Regions from separate parts of the Pantoea ananatis PA13 genome, predicted to be linked through region 1. Evidence: predicted binding sites of a transcription regulator. Region 1 holds the regulator's gene; each other region holds the start of a gene.
What was found. The regulator PurR, encoded in region 1, represses purine synthesis genes. The targets are predictions, from matches to a motif close to CANGCAAACGTTTGCNTG.
Positions count from the first base shown of each region.

Region 2: a site for PurR is predicted at 1,234-1,251, ahead of glyA (serine hydroxymethyltransferase). Genes of this name have one in related genera too.
Region 3: a site for PurR is predicted at 1,696-1,713, ahead of serA (phosphoglycerate dehydrogenase). Genes of this name have one in related genera too.
Region 4: a site for PurR is predicted at 3,655-3,672, ahead of purM (phosphoribosylformylglycinamidine cyclo-ligase). Genes of this name have one in related genera too.

Region 1 is NC_017554.1:2,576,452-2,582,025, forward strand. It holds gene gloA (lactoylglutathione lyase) at 1-250, shown strand, start outside; gene rnt (ribonuclease T) at 370-1,041, shown strand; gene PAGR_RS12140 (Grx4 family monothiol glutaredoxin) at 1,087-1,422, opposite strand; gene PAGR_RS12145 (C40 family peptidase) at 1,787-2,608, shown strand; gene cydH (cytochrome bd-I oxidase subunit CydH) at 2,673-2,762, opposite strand; gene purR (HTH-type transcriptional repressor PurR) at 3,043-4,068, shown strand; gene punR (DNA-binding transcriptional activator PunR) at 4,065-4,970, opposite strand; gene punC (purine nucleoside transporter PunC) at 5,079-5,574, shown strand, end outside.
Region 2 is NC_017554.1:1,228,028-1,233,601, forward strand. It holds gene hmpA (NO-inducible flavohemoprotein) at 1-1,036, opposite strand, end outside; gene glyA (serine hydroxymethyltransferase) at 1,362-2,615, shown strand; gene PAGR_RS05925 (3-phenylpropionate MFS transporter) at 2,746-3,894, shown strand; gene csiE (stationary phase inducible protein CsiE) at 3,876-5,144, opposite strand; gene PAGR_RS05935 (DUF1007 family protein) at 5,300-5,574, shown strand, end outside.
Region 3 is NC_017554.1:929,178-934,751, reverse strand. It holds gene PAGR_RS04545 (5-formyltetrahydrofolate cyclo-ligase) at 1-335, shown strand, start outside; gene serA (phosphoglycerate dehydrogenase) at 378-1,616, opposite strand; gene rpiA (ribose-5-phosphate isomerase RpiA) at 1,895-2,554, opposite strand; gene PAGR_RS04530 (LysR family transcriptional regulator ArgP) at 2,736-3,638, shown strand; gene PAGR_RS04525 (oxidative stress defense protein) at 3,935-4,663, opposite strand; gene argO (arginine exporter ArgO) at 4,808-5,431, opposite strand; gene mscS (small-conductance mechanosensitive channel MscS) at 5,555-5,574, opposite strand, start outside.
Region 4 is NC_017554.1:1,285,452-1,291,025, forward strand. It holds gene pstA (phosphate ABC transporter permease PstA) at 1-1,106, shown strand, start outside; gene pstB (phosphate ABC transporter ATP-binding protein PstB) at 1,113-1,886, shown strand; gene purN (phosphoribosylglycinamide formyltransferase) at 1,916-2,554, opposite strand; gene purM (phosphoribosylformylglycinamidine cyclo-ligase) at 2,551-3,591, opposite strand; gene upp (uracil phosphoribosyltransferase) at 3,822-4,448, shown strand; gene uraA (uracil permease) at 4,608-5,574, shown strand, end outside.

The sequences.
Region 1 (5,574 bases):
CGTTATTGAGCTGACCTACAACTGGGGCGTTGACAGCTACGATCTCGGTAACGCTTATGGTCACATCGCGTTGGGCGTTGATGATGTTGCCGCAACCTGCGAGCGCATCCGTAACGACGGCGGTAACGTGACGCGTGAAGCCGGCCCGGTCAAAGGTGGCACCACGATCATTGCCTTTGTTGAAGATCCAGACGGTTATAAAATCGAACTGATCGAAAATAAACATGCCGGACACGGCCTCGGCAGCTAAGCCGTGAACATCAGCCCGCGCAACGCGGGCTGATTCTCGCTTCCCTTACCTGTACCTGCTGCAGACGGGGCGCTTTTTTGGCATACTACGCGCTGCCCTTTTTCTGCAATGAGATCCTGATGTCTGAATCGTCTTCCCCCAACGCACTCAATCAACGCTTTCGTGGTTTCTATCCCGTGGTTATCGATGTGGAAACGGCGGGCTTCAATGCGCAAACCGATGCGCTGCTGGAAGTCGCGGCCATTACGCTGAAAATGGATGACGAGGGTTGGCTTCATCACGACCAGACACTGCATTTTCATGTTGAACCTTTTGTCGGCGCTCTGCTGCATCCGGAAGCCCTTGCCTTTACCGGCATCGATCCCAGCAATCCGTTACGGGGCGCGGTGAGCGAATACGAAGCCTTGCATGCCATTTTTAAACTGGTGCGCAAAGGCATTAAAGATACCGGGTGCAATCGCGCGATCATGGTGGCGCATAATGCGACCTTCGATCTTAATTTTATGAATGCCGCCGCCGAACGCGCCAGCCTGAAACGGAATCCGTTTCATCCTTTTGCCACTTTCGACACGGCCGCCCTGAGCGGGTTAGTGCTGGGTCAGACGGTACTGGCCAAAGCCTGCAAAGCGGCAGGGATGGAATTTGACAGCAGTCAGGCGCACTCTGCGCTGTATGACACGCAGCAAACGGCCACGCTGTTCTGCGAACTGGTCAATCGCTGGAAACGTCTGGGAGGCTGGCCGCTGGCTCTAGCGGAAGAGGCAACAGAATATCAGGGCGCGGCGGAGTAAACGCCCGTTAAACGAAGAAAAGGCCGACGATGTCGGCCTTTTTTATTATTCCGCTTCTTTAAACTTCTCTGCGGTTTCTTTGACCAGCGGTTGTAATTCGCCACGCTGGAACATCTCAACAATAATGTCGCAGCCGCCAACCAGTTCGCCATCGACCCACAGCTGAGGGAAGGTTGGCCAGTTAGCATACTTTGGCAGCTCTGCGCGAATATCCGGGTTCTGCAGAATATCCACGTAAGCGAAGCGCTCACCACAGGCAGACAGCGCCTGAACCGCCTGGGCAGAGAAACCGCAGCTTGGCAGTTTCGGCGAACCTTTCATGTACAGCAGGATCGGGTTTTCTGCGATCTGGCGCTGAATTTTTTCTACAGTACTCATTATTGCCTTCCTTAATTCGTCACTTCGTGTTTCTTTATTGTAGCGACTTCCCTTCAGGACTGAAAATGAGATTTTCTTCCCGTTAGGGCAAACCGCCATGTTTGTTAAGTCCGCTTGCGCGCTATCCACCCGCTCATCGGGACCCAAAAGGTGAATGCATTAATAATTTGCAATAATTTTGCTGAGTTAACCTGCTGAAATTACTTATTTATGCCTGCTTTTTACCCAAGTTATTAATTAATAAAAAAAGGACTTACTGTTTTAAAAAAAACTGGACTAGAATGTCTTCGGCGCTGATCGTTGATCAGATTTTTCTTAACCTTGTCAGATATCTGTTGAACCTGACAGCTTAACCAGTAAACGGACTATGCGTTCAATTATTACGCTTCTTATTCTGGCTTTTGCGCAACTGTTCTTTAATGTCGCCTCTGCATCACCGCAGGCGCCGGTTAAGGCCAGCTTGCATAAGGTAGAGAAAAAAAGTGCGCGCGAAGATGAGCGGCGCAAGCGACGCACGGTTAAAGCTTCGGCGAAAAAAAGCCGTTCCTCCGCAGAGCAGAAATCCAGCAAAACGCTTAAAACCAGTAAAAATCCCTCTCACGCGGTTGCCTCTCACAAAACCCTGACCAAAGCGACTGATTCACACAAGAAGCTCACCAAAAAAGTGGCCGCCAACGCCACCAGCAAGAAACGCTATGGTCATCAACGCGCGGTGAAGGTGGCGAAAGCGGACAGCAAGGATACCGGCACCATCAAAATGAGCAACGCACACCGTCAGCGCTATCAAAAAGCACGTGAAACGGCGATGGCGAAACTGATGGGACAGCTGGGCAAGCGCTACCAGTGGGGCGGAAAATCGCCGCATACCGGTTTCGACTGCAGCGGCCTGGTGTGGTACGCCTACAAAGATGTGGTGAAATTTAAAATTCCGCGTACTGCAAATGAAATGTATCACCTGCGGGATGCCGCGCCGGTGAATCGGGAAGCGCTGGAGAAAGGCGATCTGGTGTTTTTCCGCATCAACGGACGTGGCACGGCCGACCACGTGGGTGTTTACCTGGGTAACGGTAAATTTATTCAGTCACCGCGTACCGGAAAGGACATTCAAATCAGTGCGTTAAGCGAAGATTACTGGCAGCGCCACTATATTGGTGCGCGTCGCGTCATGACGCCAAAAACCGTTCGCTAAACGTCACTCCTCCGTCATACCGACGGAACGCAGCCGGGACAGGGAAACCTTCCCGGCTTTTTTATTAGTTCAGAATGGCGGTAAAGCTGAACGCAATAATCATCAACAGTGCAGCCGCCGTGGTCATCAATGACAGTTTCAGATCGGTACTCATCACAACTCCTTAGGCACAATTTTAGTAGGGGTTAAGCATTTTCCCACACGCGTGGGTAAAAATCTCGTTTTATCCGTGCAGCCTTGTTAGAATCCCCTCTTTGTTGCGCAACAGCGCGCAACATCGGTTGCGTCAGCACCCTTTTCAACCGTTATTTCCTGCCCCGATGCCCCATAACCGGTCAGAAAAACGATTTTTTTGCAGAAATAACCGTCCGCTGACGCAAACGTTTAACAACATGCTTATCAACAGGTTAGATAAGCCCGGGAGTTCGATTTTCATGGCAACAATTAAAGATGTGGCGAAACGTGCAGGCGTCTCTACCACAACCGTTTCTCACGTCATCAATAAGACGCGCTTTGTCGCAGAAGATACCCGCGAAGCGGTCTGGGAAGCGATTCGGGAATTACATTATTCACCCAGCGCCGTAGCACGCAGCCTGAAGGTGAATCACACCAAAACGCTGGGCCTTTTGGCCACCTCCAGCGAGGCGCCCTATTTCGCTGAAATTATTGAAGCCGTGGAGAATCACTGCTTTGATAAAGGCTACACCCTGATTTTAGGCAACGCGCATAACGACCTGCAAAAACAGCGTGCCTACCTCTCGATGATGGCGCAGAAGCGCGTCGATGGGCTGCTGGTCATGTGTTCTGAGTACCCGGATGATTTGCTGCAAATGCTGGAAGCCAACCGCAATATTCCCATGGTGGTCATGGACTGGGGCGAATCCCGTGCCGATTTTACTGACACGGTGCTGGATAATGCGTTTCAGGGCGGTTATCTGGCCGGCCGCTACCTCATCGAACGCGGGCATCGCGATATTGGCGCCATTCCAGGGCAAATGGAACGTAACACCGGTGGTGGCCGTCATGCCGGTTTCCTCAAGGCGCTGGAAGAAGCCGGTATTCAGCCGCGTTCAGAGTGGATTGTGCAGGGCGATTTCGAGCCTGAATCCGGGTATCAGGCTATGCAGCAAATTCTGTCGCAGAAGCAGCGCCCAAGCGCGGTGTTCTGCGGTGGCGATATTATGGCCATGGGCGCTATCTGTGCCGCCGATGAAATGGGCCTGCGCGTCCCGCAGGATATTTCGGTGATTGGCTACGATAATGTGCGCAACGCACGCTATTTCACGCCTGCACTCACTACCGTGCACCAGCCAAAAGCGCAACTCGGGGAGAAGGCTCTGGAAATGTTGCTGGACCGCATTACCAGCAAGCGTGAAGAGTCGCAAACCATCGAAGTGCATCCGACACTGATTGAGCGACGCTCTGTAGGCTACGGTCCCTATCGCGACTACCGTCGTTAATCCTCGCTCAACCACTCCTGATTGAGCGTTTGCGCATCACCCAGGTAATTGAGCAACCAGCCCAATGCCGGTGATGCGCGATCTTCCGCCCAACTGACGCAGCAGGGACTTTCTGGAAAAGGCTGGGGCAAGTTAAGTTCGGTCACTTCGCCGCTGTCCAGTAGCGGGCGGGCTAAGTGCCCCGGCACCATTGCGACGCACAGCCCGGCCCGGACGCAGTCCAGCCCGGTCTGCCATTCAGGCACCACCAGTCGGCGTTGATTATCCAGAGCCCAGGTCATACGACGCGGTAACGCACGCGAGGTGTCTTCCAGCACCAGCGAAGGCCAGTTGCGCAACGCCTCATCATCTAGCCGGGCGACCTGGGTTAACGGATGTTCCCGCGCGACGATGCAGCGCCAGTTCAGAGTTCCCATATCGCGGAAAGCAAACCGCCCGCCCACCGGAATCGCCTGAGTCGCGCCTATTGCGACCTCGACTCTTCCGTCAGCCAGCGCATCCCATACGCCGTTAAACACTTCATAACTGATGTGGAGCTCCATATCCGGAAAGTGGCGATAGAAATCCCTGACGAACTGACGGGTTCGGTGCGGTTTCACAATGCAGTCCACCGCAATCGCGATTTGCCCTCGCCAGCCGTTGGCCAGTTGCTGGCACTGACGGCGCGTGGCATCCATTTTTTTGATGACGCTGCGGCCTTCTCGCACAAAATGTTCGCCCGCAGGTGTCAAAACGACCTCCCGGTGCTGCCGTTCAAACAGCGGTACCGCCAGCCAGGTTTCAAGCTGGCGAACGGTATAGCTGATGGCAGAAGGCACACGGTGCAACTCCTGGGCCGCAGCACTGAAACTGCCGCCACGCGCGACCGCATCAACCACTTCAAGCGCATATTCAGACCACATATCCTGCCTTTAAATTTTTTAACAGCAACAGGCAAATTTTACCGTTTCACAGTATGAAGTACAGCTTTTACACTGCCCCGCGTTTATCCTGCAAAAAATGAGAATCAGATGTCAGCTTCTAAAGGATTCATTCCCTATCTTGCCGTGCTTAGTATGCTGGGCTTTCTGGCCACCGATATGTACCTGCCCGCCTTCGGGGCCATGCAGCAAAGTTTTAACACCTCCGCCGGGATGATCAGCGCCAGTATGAGCCTGTTCCTGGCGGGTTTTGCCTGTGGTCAGCTGGTATGGGGACCGCTGTCAGATCGTATTGGCCGCAAACCGGTATTGCTGGCAGGACTGAGCCTGTTTGCGCTGGGTTGTGCGGGGATGCTGTGGGTGGACGACGTGGTACTGATGCTGGTGCTGCGCTTCATTCAGGCCATCGGCGTGTGCGCGGCTGCCGTGAGCTGGCAGGCCCTGGTGGTCGATCGCTATCCTCAGTCGCGCGCGAATAAAGTCTTTGCCACTATTATGCCGCTGGTCGCGCTGTCTCCTGCGCTGGCCCCGCTGCTGGGTGCCTGGCTGATTAGCCATTTTCACTGGCGCTCAATTTTTGTCGTTC
Region 2 (5,574 bases), 1.3 Mb from region 1:
GGGTCGCCAAATCCATCATACCTTGCGCATCGTAGCGGCCTGCATCGGGTTCGTCCGGCTCGCGATACCAGATGTGCTGTGCAAAATCAGGAAGCAGGGCACCGGTGGTGGTCACTTCGTCTGCGAAGGCATGCTGTTTGCCATTTTCGGCGGCGTGAAGCCAGTTGACGGGCGCCAGATGCCGCTGTGCAGCCAGCGCGTGGAGCATTGCCAGCATTGGGGTTTGTCCAACGCCGGCGGAAATGAGCGTGACCGGCGTTGTCGGGCTAACCTGCAGGAAAAAATCGCCGTGCGGGGCGGCCAACTGCACTTCACTGCCGACTTCTGCATGCTGATGTAGCCAGCCGGACAGGATTCCCTGCGGCGCCTGTTTCACCGCAATACGGTACATTTTCTCGTTGCTCCCTGTGGTTAGTGAGTACTGACGAATTTGATGATATTCACAACCTGCGGGCTGCAAGTGAAGCGTCAGATACTGACCGGGTTTAAAGGGGGCAACCGGACCCCCGTCCACAGGCGTAAAAGTAAAGCTTTTAATCACGGCACTCTGCTGCTCAATCGCGCTGATGCGAAACGGCCGCGTCCCGCGCCATCCGCCTTTTTGCTGCTCCGATGCCTGATAAATCGCTTCTTCGCGCTGGATAAACACATCCGCCAGTACACCGTAAGCACGTCCCCATGCTGCCAGCACGTCATCACCGGGATTCAACAGGGTTTTGATGGTAGCAAGTAAATGCTCACCCACAATTGCATACTGCGCGGGCTGAATATTCAGGCTGGTATGTTTTTGCGCAATTTTTTCAACGGCCGGCAGTATCGCTGTCAGGTTTTCGAGGTTTGCGCCGTAGGCACATATCGCATTGAACAGGGCTTCACGCTGCCCGCCGTTACGTTGATTATTCATGTTAAAGACATTTTTTAGTTCAGGATGCTGAGCAAGCATGCGGTCATAGAAATGAGCAGTCAGATCGGGGCCGCAGGCGGCAAGGGCGGGAAGGGATGATTTCACGGTAGCAATAGTCTGAGCATCAAGCATGGCAACACCTCATTTAAAGTTGCATTTTAAATGCATCTTATGATCATTTCTTTCATGCTGTAAATCTCATGCTGGGTTTTACTGGCAGCAACTGGCCGGTTTTCGCGACAAAAGCGCAAAAAATCTTTTACAGAGTGAAAAAATGATATTGGCGGGCAATCGTTGCAAAAAAGGGATAAAAAGGCATGGCGTCTCGGTAGCCAAACGTTTGCGTAAAAAGAGGGAATTCACCCTACCTTACCCCGATAAAACGGTTTACACTGTCTGCCTTCGCCCTCAGGGGGCGTAAATTGCCGATTTAAAGATAGCCAGTCAGGAGATGCGGATGTTAAAGCGTGAAATGAACATTGCCGATTATGATGCCGAGTTGTGGCAGGCGATGGAGCAAGAGAAAGTGCGTCAGGAAGAGCACATTGAACTGATTGCTTCTGAAAACTACACCAGCCCGCGTGTTATGCAGGCGCAAGGTTCTCAGCTCACTAACAAATATGCCGAAGGCTATCCGGGCAAGCGCTACTACGGTGGCTGCGAATACGTAGACATTGTTGAACAACTGGCTATCGACCGTGCTAAAGCCCTGTTTGGCGCTGACTATGCGAACGTGCAGCCTCATTCTGGTTCTCAGGCTAACTTTGCCGTTTTCACCGCGCTGCTGCAGCCAGGCGATACCATTCTGGGCATGAACCTGGCACACGGCGGTCACCTGACACACGGTTCACCGGTTAACCTGTCGGGCAAACTGTACAACGTTGTGCCTTACGGCATCGACGAAACCGGTAAAATTGACTATACCGAGCTGGCCGAGCTGGCACAGACTCATAAGCCTAAAATGATCATCGGCGGTTTCTCGGCGTATTCCGGGATTTGCGACTGGGCTAAAATGCGTGAAATCGCTGACAGCGTTGGCGCATGGCTGTTTGTGGATATGGCGCACGTTGCCGGTCTGATTGCTGCGGATGTTTACCCTAACCCGGTTCCACATGCACATATCGTGACCTCCACGACGCACAAAACCCTGGCTGGTCCGCGCGGCGGTATCATCCTGGCGCAGGGCGGCGATGAAGATCTGTACAAAAAGCTTAACTCAGCCGTCTTCCCTGGTGGACAGGGCGGCCCGCTGATGCACGTGATCGCCGGTAAAGCCGTGGCCTTCAAAGAAGCCATGGAGCCTGAGTTTAAAGCCTACCAGCAGCAGGTCGCCAAAAACGCTAAGGCAATGGTAGAAGTGCTGATCGCGCGTGGCTATAACATCGTATCAGGCGGCACCTATAACCACCTGTTCCTGATCGATCTCGTCAGCAAAAACATGACCGGTAAAGAAGCCGATGCCGCACTGGGCCGCGCGAATATCACCGTAAACAAAAACAGCGTGCCAAACGATCCGAAAAGCCCGTTTGTCACCTCTGGTGTTCGAATTGGTACGCCTGCCGTTACGCGCCGTGGCTTTAAAGAAGCAGACGTACGCGAACTGGCCGGTTGGATCGCGGATGTGTTAGACAACATCAACGATGAAGCCACCATTGAGCGTACCAAGCAGAAAGTACTGGATATCTGTGCGCGCCTGCCGGTTTACGCATAATCCTTTCTGTTGAAAACACAGTCTGACAAGAGGATGGCCATGGCCATCCTTTTTTATTGCCTGCATAACCCGGCTCTGACAAAGTAACGACCACATATCATTGCCTGGACGCATCATTGCTGGAGGGAACATGGCAATCGGCTCCGCCAAGTGGCTTGGACTAAGCTACTTCACCTACTTTTTCTGCTACGGCATTTATCTTCCTTTCTGGGGCGTCTGGCTCAAAGGTGTGGGCCTGAATGCTGAACAAATTGGCCTGCTATTGGGGTGCGGCATGGTGGCGCGCTTTGTGGGCAGTTTATTCATCGCCTCTCAGGTTAAAAATCCCGGACAATTGATTACGGCATTACGCCTGCTGGCCCTGCTGACCTGCTTTATTGCGGCGGGCTATTGGGTTGGGCAGCAGTGGATGTGGCTGCTGTTAGTCATGACCGGTTTTAACCTGTTTTTCTCGCCGCTGGTTCCTTTAAGCGATGCACTGGCCGCCACCTGGACGCAGCAGATTGGCCTTGCCTACGGGCCCGTTCGCTTGTGGGGTTCGCTGGCGTTTGTGATTAGCTCAGCCCTGACCGGTATGCTGGTGAGCGCCTTCTCTTCGCAGGCGATCTTAATGCTGCTGTCGGTTGGGTTGGTCAGTATGCTGGCAGGAATGCTGCTTACCCCGCGTACCCATCCCCAGGGCAGCGAAAGGCAGGGCAGAGTCGGTGGAGGCTGGCAGGCCTGGCGCGATCTGATAAAGGAAAACGCGGTCTGGCGCTTTATGGTGTGCGTGACGTTATTACAGGGCGCGCATGCGGCTTATTATGGTTTCAGCGCCATCTGGTGGCAGGAGAGCGGTTATTCTGCATCGGTAGTGGGTTATCTGTGGTCGCTGGGCGTGGTAGCGGAAATCGTGGTGTTTGCCTTAAGCCATCGACTGTTTCACCGCTGGCGCGCACGGGATCTGCTGTTGCTGTCAGGCATCTGTGCGCTGGTTCGCTGGGGACTGCTCGGCGCCAGCACCGCGTTGCCGCTGCTGATTGTGGGGCAACTACTCCACTGCGGTAGCTTTACGGTATGTCATCTGGCCGCAATGCGCTTTATCGCTTCACGGCAGGGGGCGGATGTGATCCGTTTGCAGTCGCTCTATTCGGCGCTGGCAATGGGCGGCGGAATTGCCGTCATGACCATGATTTGCGGCGTACTCTTTACTCACCTGCACGGTCATCTCTTCTGGGTGATGGCGCTGGTGGCACTGCCCGCACTGTTCCTGCGGCCGCGTCAGGATTCCAGCAAATAGCGAATGCGCTGCTGATGGTATTCAGTCAGCGGCAGTTCGGCGTGGATAAGTGGGGGAGAGAAAAGGGGCAGCGAGGTGACATAAGGCGAAATAATGACATCGACTTCGCGCGGTGCGCCGTCGCGCTGGAAATCTTCAACGCGCTGATAGGTGATGTTAACAGGCAGCAAGGTGATCTCGCGGATTTGCTGCTCGACATCCTGTTCCAGTTCGGGATCGTCACCGGTGAGCAGCAGCACCTGTTTTTCCTGCAATGCGCTGCTTTGCATCAGCCACGCACCCAAAATCACCGTCACCAGGCTGACCTCTTCCGGCGCGAACTGAACCTGAAATGTCTGCTCGAAAGCGTCCAGTGCCTGCTGTGTGGTGCGCAGCAGGCGCGGATAAAGCCTGGTTACGTCTTGTGCCACACTGTCATCAATAGCCATTGTAAAGTAGGTGCGATCCAGCGCCTGTGCCAGGTGGGTATATAACTGCTGCTGGAGTTCGGTGCGGTCATGAAAAGTGGTGCCGGCGACGTGCTCAAAATCATCAATGAGCCGCTGTGTGGCGCGCATCAGTCGCTGCTCGCTGGGATGGTCGACACGGTTGGCGTCCGGAAAATGGATCAGGCTAAATAACAGCGTCCAGAAATCCGTTTCGCTGGCGTCCGGCGTCAGATGACAGCGCTTTTGCCAGTGATGAATAACATCTTTTGCGGCCTGACGTTCTGCTTTCGCTGACAGCCATGCCTGCTGCTGCGCCGTAAAGATCGCAGGCTGGCGCTGGCACAGGCCGTATTTCATAAATATTTGTAAAAAGAGTTGATCGCGCGTGCTGAACGGGCGATTAAGGCACAGGCTGCAGTGCTGGATCAGCGCCTGTAAATTGGTTTCATCGTACAGCGCTTTTTCAATTTTCATCTGCTTCAGACGCAGGCGTAAGGGCGCGGCAAAATGCTCGCAGACAAAGGCCTGCGACAGTCGCAGGCTGCGTCGCAAATTATGGATTAAGCAAATGCGTCGATCCAGCTCTGTACCATGAATGCGCAGGCTGCCATCCACCATCTGATGGAGTTCCAGTCGATGATAGCGCTGTATCTCATCACCCACTTCCGCGATGTCCTGTCTCGCGGTGGCGATGTCCACTCCGTTTAGCAGGCTTAATCTTTTAAGCGTCAGTGCGGGAGCGGGCAGAAACAGCAGTAACAACAGATGACAGCGACGCTGTGAACCGGTGAAGAGTGGTGCTGAAGATGTAGCAGAACTCATCAATCATTATTCCAGCAGGCTATTTTTAGCTAAGAATAGTCAACCTCATGAACCCTTGAACGGTTTACCCGTTTTTTTGTTCAGAGGTTTAAGGCGGGTCACAAAATTTTGTTACTTAAGAAACCTTTTCATCAGGAACGTTACTTTATAACATTATGAGACGCATGTTTTTTGCACTATTTACCCTGGTCAGTTCGTCAGCGCTGGCACATCCACACAGCTTTATTGATATGAAAACCGAGCTGGTCACGAAGGACGATCGTTTTACCGGCCTGAAAATGACGTGGACCATGGATGAGATTACCTCCGCCGACCTGCTGTATGACGCGAGCGATGCCAAACCGGGAACGGTGGTATGGAAGAAACTGGCGGCGGGTGTGATGGCGAACGTGCTCGGGCAACATTACTTTTCCGAAATCTGGCATAACAA
Region 3 (5,574 bases), 1.6 Mb from region 1:
GCCATCTGCTTTTTCTGCGCTATACGCCAGAAACACAGTTAATCCAAAATAAACTGCGCATTCCCGAACCCCCACTGGATATCCGCCATCTGATCACGCTGGATGAACTGGATGTAATGATGGTACCGCTGGTGGCGTTTGATCGCGCCGGACAGCGTTTAGGAATGGGGGGCGGCTTCTACGATCGCACCTTACAGAACTGGAAACAGCATGGGTTTTTACCGGTGGGTATCGCTCATGACTGTCAGCGGGTTGACGCGCTGCCTACAGCGGCGTGGGACATTCCTTTGCCGGCCGTGCTGACGCCATCAAAACTGTGGCTATGGGATGAATAAACCCGGGCATGCTTGTGTGCCCGGGTAGGTGACAGCGTGGGATCAGTAAAGCAGGCGGGCGCGAATCGTTCCCGGAATCGCCTTCATCAGCTGCAGAGCTTTCTCTGCCAGTTCGTGCTCAGCATCAATGTCGATGACCACATAACCCATCATCGGAGAGGTTTGCAGGTACTGAGCGGCAATGTTGATGCCTTGTTCAGCGAAAATCTGGTTGATCGCGGTGAGTACGCCCGGACGGTTTTCGTGAATATGCAGCAGACGACTGGCGCTAATGCCGTGCATCGGCAATGACACTTCCGGGAAATTGACGGCGGACAGCGTTGAACCGTTATCCGAATATTTCGCCAGCTTGCCCGCGACTTCAATCCCGATATTCTCCTGCGCTTCTTCCGTCGATCCCCCGATGTGCGGCGTCAGGATAACGTTGTCGAATTCGCTCAGTGGGGAAACAAACGGATCGCTGTTGGTCGCCGGCTCTACAGGGAACACATCAATCGCAGCGCCACCAACCTGCTTGCTGGCCAGCGCTTCGCACAGTGCAGGAATATCTACCACGGTGCCGCGTGAGGCGTTTATCAGCAGGCCGCCAGGCTTCATCTGCGCCAGCTCATTGGCAGAAATCATATTTTGCGTAGAGGCGGTTTCCGGGACATGCAGGCTGACAACGTCACTCATATTTAGCAGCTGCGTCAGGCTACGAACCTGTGATGCGTTGCCCAACGGCAGCTTGTTTTCGATATCATAGAAGTAAACGTGCATGCCCAGACTTTCTGCCAGCACGCCCAGTTGCATACCGATATGGCCATAGCCAATGATACCCAGCTTTTTACCGCGCGCTTCAAAAGAGCCCTTGGCGATTTTATTCCAGATACCACGGTGCGCTTTGGCATTCGCTTCCGGAACACCGCGCAGCATCAGCAGCATCTCGCCAATAACCAGCTCGGCCACAGAGCGCGTATTTGAGAAAGGTGCGTTAAAAACCGGGATACCGCGTTTCGCTGCGGCATTTAAATCAACCTGATTCGTTCCGATACAGAAACAGCCCACCGCTACCAGTTTTTCTGCAGCAGCAAAAATCTCTTCGGTCAGTTGGGAACGGGAACGGATACCGATAAAATGCGCATCGCGAGCGGAAGCTTTTAACGCCTCGGCATCCAGTGCGCCTTTGTGGAATTCAATATTGGTGTAACCTGCAGCACGAAGATTTTCCAGCGCGCTCTGATGGACACCTTCCACCAGCAGGAACTTAATTTTGTCTTTTTCCAGTGATACCTTTGCCATTTCCCAACCCTATTCAGAATTCAACGAGGACTGAACGCAGTCAGCCGTCTGTCAAAATATCAAAAAAATCGCCTGCGGCAATACAAACGATTGCCTGACCGCCAGCATGGCAGGGCTCAGAGGGCGTACTTTGCCAGACAAAATCGTGGGTTGGCCGCATCGAGAAGAACGAACCCGCTGCCGATGACGGTTATGTGACATAAGTCACCAAATTTCAGCCTGGTGAGAAAAGTTTTTTTAAATCAAAAAAAGCGGGCGCCCTGTTGCGCGCCCGTACTTTATTTTTTGAGGGTTTTGACACCGTCAGGTCCGCCAATCAATGCGACATCTGCGCCACGCGTGGCGAACAGCCCCACAGTGACGACGCCAGGCAGGGCATTAATCGTTTTTTCCAGCTCGATGGGATCGAGAATACGCAGATTGTGCACATCAAGAATGATATTACCGTTGTCAGTCACCACATTCTGACGATATTCCGGCAAACCGCCCAGCTTCACCAGTTCACGCGCGACATAGCTTCGCGCCATCGGGATAACTTCAACCGGCAACGGGAAGCGTCCAAGCACGTCCACTTCTTTGGATGCGTCGGCGATGCAGATAAACTTTTTGGCAACCGCCGCGACGATTTTCTCGCGAGTTAAGGCAGCACCGCCCCCTTTGATCATCTGCATTTGTGGGTTAATTTCATCGGCACCGTCGACATAGATGGCCAGATCATCAATCTCGTTCAAATCAAACACCTGAATGCCCAGGCTTTTTAGCTTTTGCGTCGACGCTTCGGAACTGGATACGGCCCCCTCAATCTGATGTTTAATGCTGCCGAGCGCATCAATAAAGTGAGCGGCCGTAGAACCCGTACCGACGCCGACGACAGTACCGGGCTGCACATAATCCAGTGCGGCCCAACCAACAGCTTTTTTCAGTTCATCCTGGGTCATGATATGTTTAGAACCTGTGCGATAAGGAAATGCGCGTAGTATAAAGCAAGGCTTGCTGAAAATGCTCGGATGCATTGGGCGGATTTAATGCTTTGGAAGCCAGCCCACAAAAATATCGCTGACATTTCCGTTGGAGTATTTGTGGCATAGTAACGTCCATCCTGAAGGAGAGAGAAAAATAATGAAACGCCCGGACTACAGAACGCTTCAGGCGCTGGACGCAGTGATACGTGAACGCGGATTTGAACGTGCCGCACAAAAACTTTGCATTACGCAGTCTGCCGTCTCGCAACGCATTAAACAGTTGGAAAATCTGTTTGGTCAGCCGTTATTAGTTCGTACGGTACCGCCTCGTCCCACTGAACAAGGGCAAAAGCTGCTCGCCCTTCTGCACCAGGTTGAGTTACTGGAGGAAGAGTGGCTGGGCGATGAGAACAGCGGCACGACGCCGCTACTGCTGTCGCTGGCGGTCAACGCCGACAGTCTGGCAACGTGGCTGTTACCGGCATTAAAAGACGTACTGGCCGATTCACCTGTACGCCTGAACCTTCAGGTTGAGGATGAAACCCGCACTCAAGAGCGTCTGAGACGAGGCGAAGTGGTTGGCGCAGTCAGTATTCAACCGCAGCCGCTACCCAGCTGTCTGGTGGATCAACTGGGTGCGCTGGATTATTTGTTTGTGGCGTCAAAGGATTTTGCAGAGCGCTTTTTCCCCAACGGTGTAACGCGTTCCGCCCTGCTTAAAGCGCCAGCCGTGGCATTTGATCACCTGGATGATATGCATCAGGCCTTTTTGCAGCAGAATTTTGATTTATCACCGGGTAGCGTTCCCTGCCACATCGTCAACTCGTCCGAAGCGTTTGTGCAAATGGCCCGGCAGGGCTCGACCTGCTGTATGATCCCTCATCTGCAGATTGAACGCGAACTGGCGAGTGGCGAGCTAATCGACCTCACGCCGGGGCTGTATCAACGTCGGATGCTGTACTGGCACCGCTTTGCACCTGAAAGCCGCCTGATGCGTCGGGTAACGGATGCGCTGATTGCGCATGGCCATCGGGTGCTACGTCAGGATACGGCGGAATAATCGCCCTTTGCCGCAGCAAAATTTGGGCGTTGCGGTGAGAAGGTGCACTTGTGAAAGCGGCACGGCGTTAATGGCCGTCAGGGGCATTTTTTAGAAGGCAATACGCAGCGCTGAGCAGAGGGAATCAACCAGGATTTACCCGCAAGGATGCGGGTAAAAGGCGCAGACGGCACAGGGATGTGCCGTCTGCGCCGGTCCGTCAGGTTGATGAGCGATGTGAAGGAACCGCGTCAGCGGCGCGAGGACCGCCTGGCAAAAATTGCCCCTGATGGCTTAACCACAATACCAATAAAGGCTTACTGTGCCGTATTTGGTTTCATCTCAAAAACCACATCCACCTGGTCATCAAAGTTGATGCTTTGCTGATCGTAGGTTTCCTGTGCAGAAGTATCTGCCACAGCCGCGGCTTTAAACATGCGGTTCATTGGCATTGGCTGATAGTTTGCCACCTGATAACGAATGCTGTAGATCGGGCCCAGTTTGGCATTAAAACCTTCAGCCAGTTCAGCCGCCTGTTGGGTCGCATTTTTGATTGCGGCCTGACGTGCCTGCTGCTTGTAGCTCTCAGGATTAGCGACGCCCAGTTCAACGCTACGCACTTCATTCAGACCTGACTTCAGCGCACCATCAAGCAGATCGTTAAGTTTGTCCAGCTGACGTACGGTGACCTGAACCTGACGCACCGCACGGTAGCCTTTGAGCTGTGACTTACCGTCTTTGGTGTAATCATATTCTGGCTGCGTCGTCAGGTTCGCGGCTTCGATATCCTTTTTCTCAATACCGTTTTTTTGCAGGAAATCAAAATATTGCGCTACGCGGCTATCGACCTGCTTTTTTGCCTCTGCGGCATCTTTCGATGAGACATTCACCACAATTGACAGCGTCGCGATATCCGGGCGGGCATCTACAGTTGCCTTACCTGACGTAACAACATGGGGTCCGTTCGGCAGTTCGTCAGCCTGTACGCTCAAAGGCAATGCCCCTGCACTCATCATCGCGGCAAGCGCCAATGCTTTCAGTTTCATGAAAGTCCTCCTTGAAAAGGTCAGTTCGATGGCTCCCAGTACATGAAGCCCACAAGCGCATCATATTACGCGTTGTTTGGAGTGAAGATTATGGCAAAAGTTCGGCAGACTGGCCTCAATAACCCGTTTTCGTATAGCTTTTACTCAAAATCCCGTGATGACCTGCCGGGCAAGCTGAAACGCAATAAACCACATGACCGCACCGACCAGCAGATTGATGATGCGTTGAGCGCGCGCCGTTTGCAGTAGAGGCGCAAGCCAGGCCGCCAGCAGCGCCAGACCGAAAAACCACAGCACCGAGGCGCTGATGGCCCCCAGCGCAAACCACTGTCGCGCAACCGTTCCGGGTAACTGCCCGCCCAGGCTTCCCAGCACAACAAAGGTATCAAGATAAACATGCGGATTCAGCCAGGTCACCGCCAACATCGTCGCGATAATTCGTTTTCTGCTCTGCGTTGCGTGGCTACCCGATGCCAGTTCAATGTTACGGCTAAATGCCGTGCGTAAGGCTCCCCAACCGAACCAGAGCAGAAAGGCAACCCCGGCACAAGTAATCAGCATCAGCAGTAAGGGAGACTGATTCAGGAGCGCACTGCCGCCAAAAATGCCTGCACAGATCAATGCGATATCGCTTAACGCACAAAGCGCCGCAGTCATCAAATGATACTGGCGCTTTACCCCCTGGTTCAGCACGAAGGCGTTTTGTGGGCCTAACGGCAGGATAAGCGCAGCCCCAAGAGCAAGCCCTTGAAAGTAAATGGTTAACACTGGATGACATTCCTTACATCGGCGAGATGCAGGGATTATAAAGAGCGAGTCTGATTAGCGGAAATTGAAAAAATTAATCTGCTATTAACAAAATTAATGGGCGACCGCTGCCGCCCATTAACATTACTGCGTTGCGGTCGTCT
Region 4 (5,574 bases), 1.3 Mb from region 1:
GGCTGAATCAGCAACTGGATCAGCTAGACGATCAGGCTGAACAGCAGCGTGAGGCAAAGCAGTTTGATTTGCAGGCGCAGTCAGAATATGACGCCAATCAGGCTGCACTTGAGCGTCGGCTTATTCAGCTCAATGACAGGCTGAACAATCTGCAAGAGGAAAGTCAGCGTGACGCCTTAATTCTGCGTGACGTTAACGGTATCGAGCACAGTATCCCGCTGTCGCAGATCGTGGCGGCCTGGCAACCCAATGCCATGACGTTGACAGAAAAAACAGGGCACTTTTTCCAACAACTGTGGCGCTTCGTCAGTGATTCGCCTGCCGAGGGTGAAAGCGATTTTGGCGTTTTCCCCGCCATCTTCGGCACGGTTCTGATGGTGCTGCTGATGTCCGTGGTTGTTATGCCGTTGGGGGTGATTGCAGCCGTCTGGCTGCATGAGTATGCCGGACGCAATGCCTTGACCCGACTGGTACGCATCGCGGTGGTGAACCTGGCGGGCGTGCCATCCATTGTCTATGGTGTGTTCGGACTGGGCTTCTTTGTCTGGCTGGTGGGCGGTTCGGTCGATCGGCTGTTCTACAGCAGCGCGCTGCCGAATCCCACCTTCGGCACGCCGGGCTTGCTCTGGGCATCGCTCACGTTGGCCCTGCTGACCCTGCCGGTGGTGATCGTGGCAACGGAAGAGGGCTTATCCCGCATACCGAACAGCCTGAGACAGGGATCGCTGGCGCTCGGGGCGACGCAGGCCGAAACCTTATGGAACGTGGTGCTGCCGATGGCGGTTCCGGCGATGTTAACCGGGCTGATTCTGGCGGTAGCGCGCGCCGCGGGCGAAACCGCGCCATTGATGCTGGTCGGCGTGGTAAAAATGGTACCGGAATTGCCGGTTGATGCGGTGTTTCCCTATCTGCACCTCGACAGAAAATTTATGCATCTGGGCTTTCAGATTTATGATTTAGCCTTTCAAAGCCCCAATACCGAAGCCGACCGGCCGCTGGTGTTTGCCACGGCGCTGCTGCTGGTGCTCATTATTCTGTTGCTGAACCTGCTAGCCATGGGCCTGCGTCACCGTCTGCGTGAACGCTATCGCCTGATGACTCAATAACTGACGATGACTACAATGCCCGAAACTGATATTGCGCTAACCGTTGATCACCTTTCGCTCTGGTATGGTGAGCGCCAGGTGCTTCAGGATGTCTCGCTGCAGCTACCCAAAAACCGTATTACCGCCCTGATTGGGCCGTCCGGCTGCGGCAAATCAACGTTGCTGCGCTGCTTTAATCGTATGAATGACGTGATCGATAACTGCCGCATCGACGGCGAGATTCTTCTGGAGCAGCAGTCGATCATGCGGCCTGCCCAGGATGTCTCTGCGCTGCGTCGCCGGGTCGGTATGGTTTTCCAGCGGCCCAATCCTTTTCCGAAGTCGGTCTACGAAAACGTGGTGTACGGATTGCGCTTGCAGGGCGTGCGCGACAAGCGGGTACTGAATGAGGCCTGTGAACGCGCACTCCGTGCGGCGGCGTTATGGGGAGAAGTGAAAGATCAGCTGGCACAGAATGCCCTGACGCTCTCCACGGGGCAGCAGCAGAGGCTGGTTATCGCCCGCGCCATTGCGATTGAGCCGGACGTGCTGTTACTGGATGAGCCGACGTCGGCGCTGGACCCGATTTCAACGCTGGTGATCGAAGAACTGATGAGCACCCTGAAACAGCACTTCACGCTGGTGCTGGTCACCCATAATATGCAGCAGGCCTCACGTGTGTCGGATTACACGGCCTTTATGCATCAGGGATCGCTGGTGGAGTTCGACACAACAGACAAGATTTTCACGACGCCGAAGGTGCGCCGGACGGAAGATTACATCACCGGACGCTATGGCTGAAAAGGGCAGGGAGCCTGGCTCCCTGCCTGTTACTCGTGGGCGTAGCCCTGAAGCGGTAACGGCTTACCATCCAGCCAGGCCTTTCCCTCACGCATGGCCAGGCGGCCTTCAACAAACCAGTTAATCACCAGCGGATAGATGGCATGTTCCTGATGTTGCACGCGCTCGGTAATGTCCGCTTCGCTGTCTTCGGCAAAAACGGGCACCTTGGCCTGCAGAATCACCGGACCACCGTCCAGTTCATCCGTTACGAAATGCACTGACGTGCCATGCTCCGCATCGCCATTTTCCAGGGCCTGGCGGTGAGTATGCAGTCCGGGATATTTGGGCAGGAGCGACGGGTGAATATTCAGCAGTCGGTCGCGATAATGCGCCACAAAACCCGGGCTTAAAATGCGCATATATCCTGCCAGCACCACAACATCCGGCGCACAGGCGTCGATCTCACGCATAAGCTGGCGATCAAAACTTTCACGGTCGCTAAAGTCACGGGCGTCCAGGGCAATAGCCGGAATGCCTGCCCGCTCTGCGCGGACTAAGCCATAGGCGGAGGCTTTATTACTGAACACGGCAGCGACGCTGCCGTGAATACGCCCGTTTGCACAGGCGTCAAGGATGGACTGAAGATTACTTCCGTTGCCGGAGATCAGCACAACCAGCTTTTTCATGACGTGATGACCACACGCTCTTCCGCTTCTGATGCCTTAATCACGCCGATTTTCCAGGCATTTTCACCGGCGGCGCGCATTAGTTCAACGGCTTTATCAGCGTCGGCAGGGCTCAGGGCAATCAGCATACCCACGCCACAGTTGAACGTACGGTACATTTCGTGACGGCTGACGTTACCAGCCTGCTGCATCCAGCTAAACACAGCCGGCCATTCCCAGCTTTTTTCGTCAATCACGGCCTGGGTGTTATCGGGCAGCACGCGTGGAATGTTTTCCCAGAAGCCGCCGCCGGTGAGATGCGCGATAGCATGCACATCGACCTGTTCGATCAGGCTCAGAATGTTTTTGACATAAATGCGGGTAGGTTCCAGCAAATGATCGGCCAGCGGTTTGCCTTCGAGCTGCTCAACCTGCGGATCGGTCCCGCTGACTTCCAGAATTTTGCGCACCAGAGAATAACCATTGGAGTGCGGGCCGCTGGAGCCTAATGCGATCAGGACATCGCCGTCCTGCACTTTGCTGCCGTCAATGATTTCTGATTTCTCAACGACGCCAACGCAGAAGCCGGCCACGTCGTAGTCTTCGCCATGATACATGCCCGGCATTTCGGCCGTTTCGCCGCCCACCAGTGCACAACCTGACTGCAGGCAACCCTCGGCGATACCGGTGATGACCGCCGACGCGGTATCCACATCCAGTTTGCCGGTGGCGTAGTAATCCAGGAAGAAGAGCGGTTCAGCGCCTTGTACCACCAGATCGTTGACACACATCGCGACCAGATCAATGCCGATGGCATCGTGGCGCTTAAGATCCATCGCCAGACGCAGTTTGGTGCCTACGCCGTCGGTGCCGGAGACCAGCACGGGTTCACGGTATTTTTGCGGCAGCGCACAAAGCGCACCGAAGCCGCCTAGTCCACCCATGACTTCCGGGCGACGCGTCTTTTTCACTACGCCTTTAATACGGTCAACCAGAGCGTTACCAGCATCAATATCAACACCGGCGTCTTTGTAACTGAGAGAGGTCTTGTCGGTCACTGCGAGGTCCCCACGCGAGTTGCGGTTGGTGGTTTAATATAAAGCGCGGCAATTCTACCAGCGCAGGCAAACGTTTGCGAGTCTCAGATTGCGTCCCCGGCGATTTTCATCAATCCTTACTTTGCCATGACAAAATGCCTCTGATTGCGCAAGCACATGTGGCACTGCGGCGAAAAGGCGGTATAATCCCGCGATTTTTTTTTAGCTCAACTCACTCCGGGAGAACAACAATGAAGATCGTGGAAGTCAAACACCCGCTGGTCAAACATAAACTGGGACTGATGCGTGAGCATGATATCAGTACAAAGCGTTTCCGCGAGCTGGCCTCTGAAGTCGGCAGTCTGCTGACGTATGAAGCGACCGCCGATCTGGAAACCGAAAAGGTCACCATTGAGGGCTGGAATGGCCCGGTTCAGGTTGATCAAATCAAAGGTAAGAAAATCACCGTCGTGCCTATTCTGCGTGCCGGTCTGGGCATGATGGAAGGCGTACTGGAGCACGTACCCAGCGCGCGCATCAGCGTTGTTGGCGTCTACCGTGATGAAGAAACGCTGGAGCCCGTGCCTTACTTCCAGAAACTGGTTTCGAATATCGAAGAGCGCCTGGCACTGGTGGTTGACCCCATGCTGGCCACGGGCGGCTCAATGATTGCCACGATAGACCTGTTAAAGAAAGCGGGCTGCAGCAGTATCAAAGTGCTGGTGCTGGTTGCGGCACCTGAAGGGATTGCCGCGCTGGAAAAAGCGCATCCGGATGTGGAGCTTTACACCGCTTCTGTGGATCAGGGGCTTAACGACAAGGGTTATATCATCCCAGGCCTGGGTGATGCCGGTGATAAAATCTTCGGCACCAAGTAATGACGAAAATCCGCGGCGCCATGCATCACGCTGTTTTCAGCCTGCAGCAGCAGGCCGAGCCGCTTTTTTCTGTTGTAACACATAAAGAAATGAACCAGCCGACCAGAGAGTCGGCTTTTTTTTGCCTGAAAACAGACCACTCACTCAAGGGGACTTTTAATGACTCGTCGCGCTATCGGCGTTAGCGAACGGCCGCCATTACTGCAAACGATTCCGCTCAGCCTGCAGCATCTGTTCGCCATGTTTGGCGCCACCGTGTTAGTGCCAATTCTGTTCCACATCAATCCGGCGACGGTATTGCTGTTTAACGGTATCGGCACGCTGCTGTACCTGTTTATTTGTAAGGGAAAAATCCCCGCCTATCTGGGTTCCAGCTTTGCCTTTATTTCACCCGTGTTGCTCCTGCTGCCGCTGGGTTATGAAGTGGCGCTGGGCGGTTTTATTCTGTGTGGCGTGTTGTTCTGCCTTGTCGCGCTGATCGTTAAAAAAGCCGGAACAGGCTGGCTGGACGTGATGTTTCCGCCAGCAGCAATGGGGGCCATCGTCGCCGTCATTGGTCTGGAACTGGCTGGCGTGGCCGCGAATATGGCGGGGCTGCTTCCAGCCGAAGGCCAGTCGCCAAACGGCACAACCGTGTTGATTTCGCTGGTGACCCTGGCGGTTACCGTTTTTGGATCGGTTTTGTTCCGTGGATTTATGGCGATCATTCCTATCCTGATCGGTGTGCTGGCCGGTTACGCGCTTTCCGCCTTCATGGGCATCGTGGACTGGAGCGGTGTTGAACAGGCGCACTGGTTTGCCTTGCCGACGTTTTATACGCCGCGCTTTGAATGGATTGCCATGTTGACCATTCTGCCCGCCGCTCTGGTGGTGATTGCCGAGCATGTGGGCCATCTGGTCGTGACGGCGAATATCGTTAAAAGAGATCTGGTGCGCGATCCCGGACTGCATCGTTCCATGTTCGCCAATGGCTTATCGACGGTCATTTCCGGGTTCTTTGGATCAACCCCGAACACGACATACGGCGAAAACATTGGCGTCATGGCGATTACCCGCGTTTACAGTACCTGGGTGATTGGCGGCGCGGCCATTTTCGCGATTTTACTCTCCTGCGTCGGCAAACTGG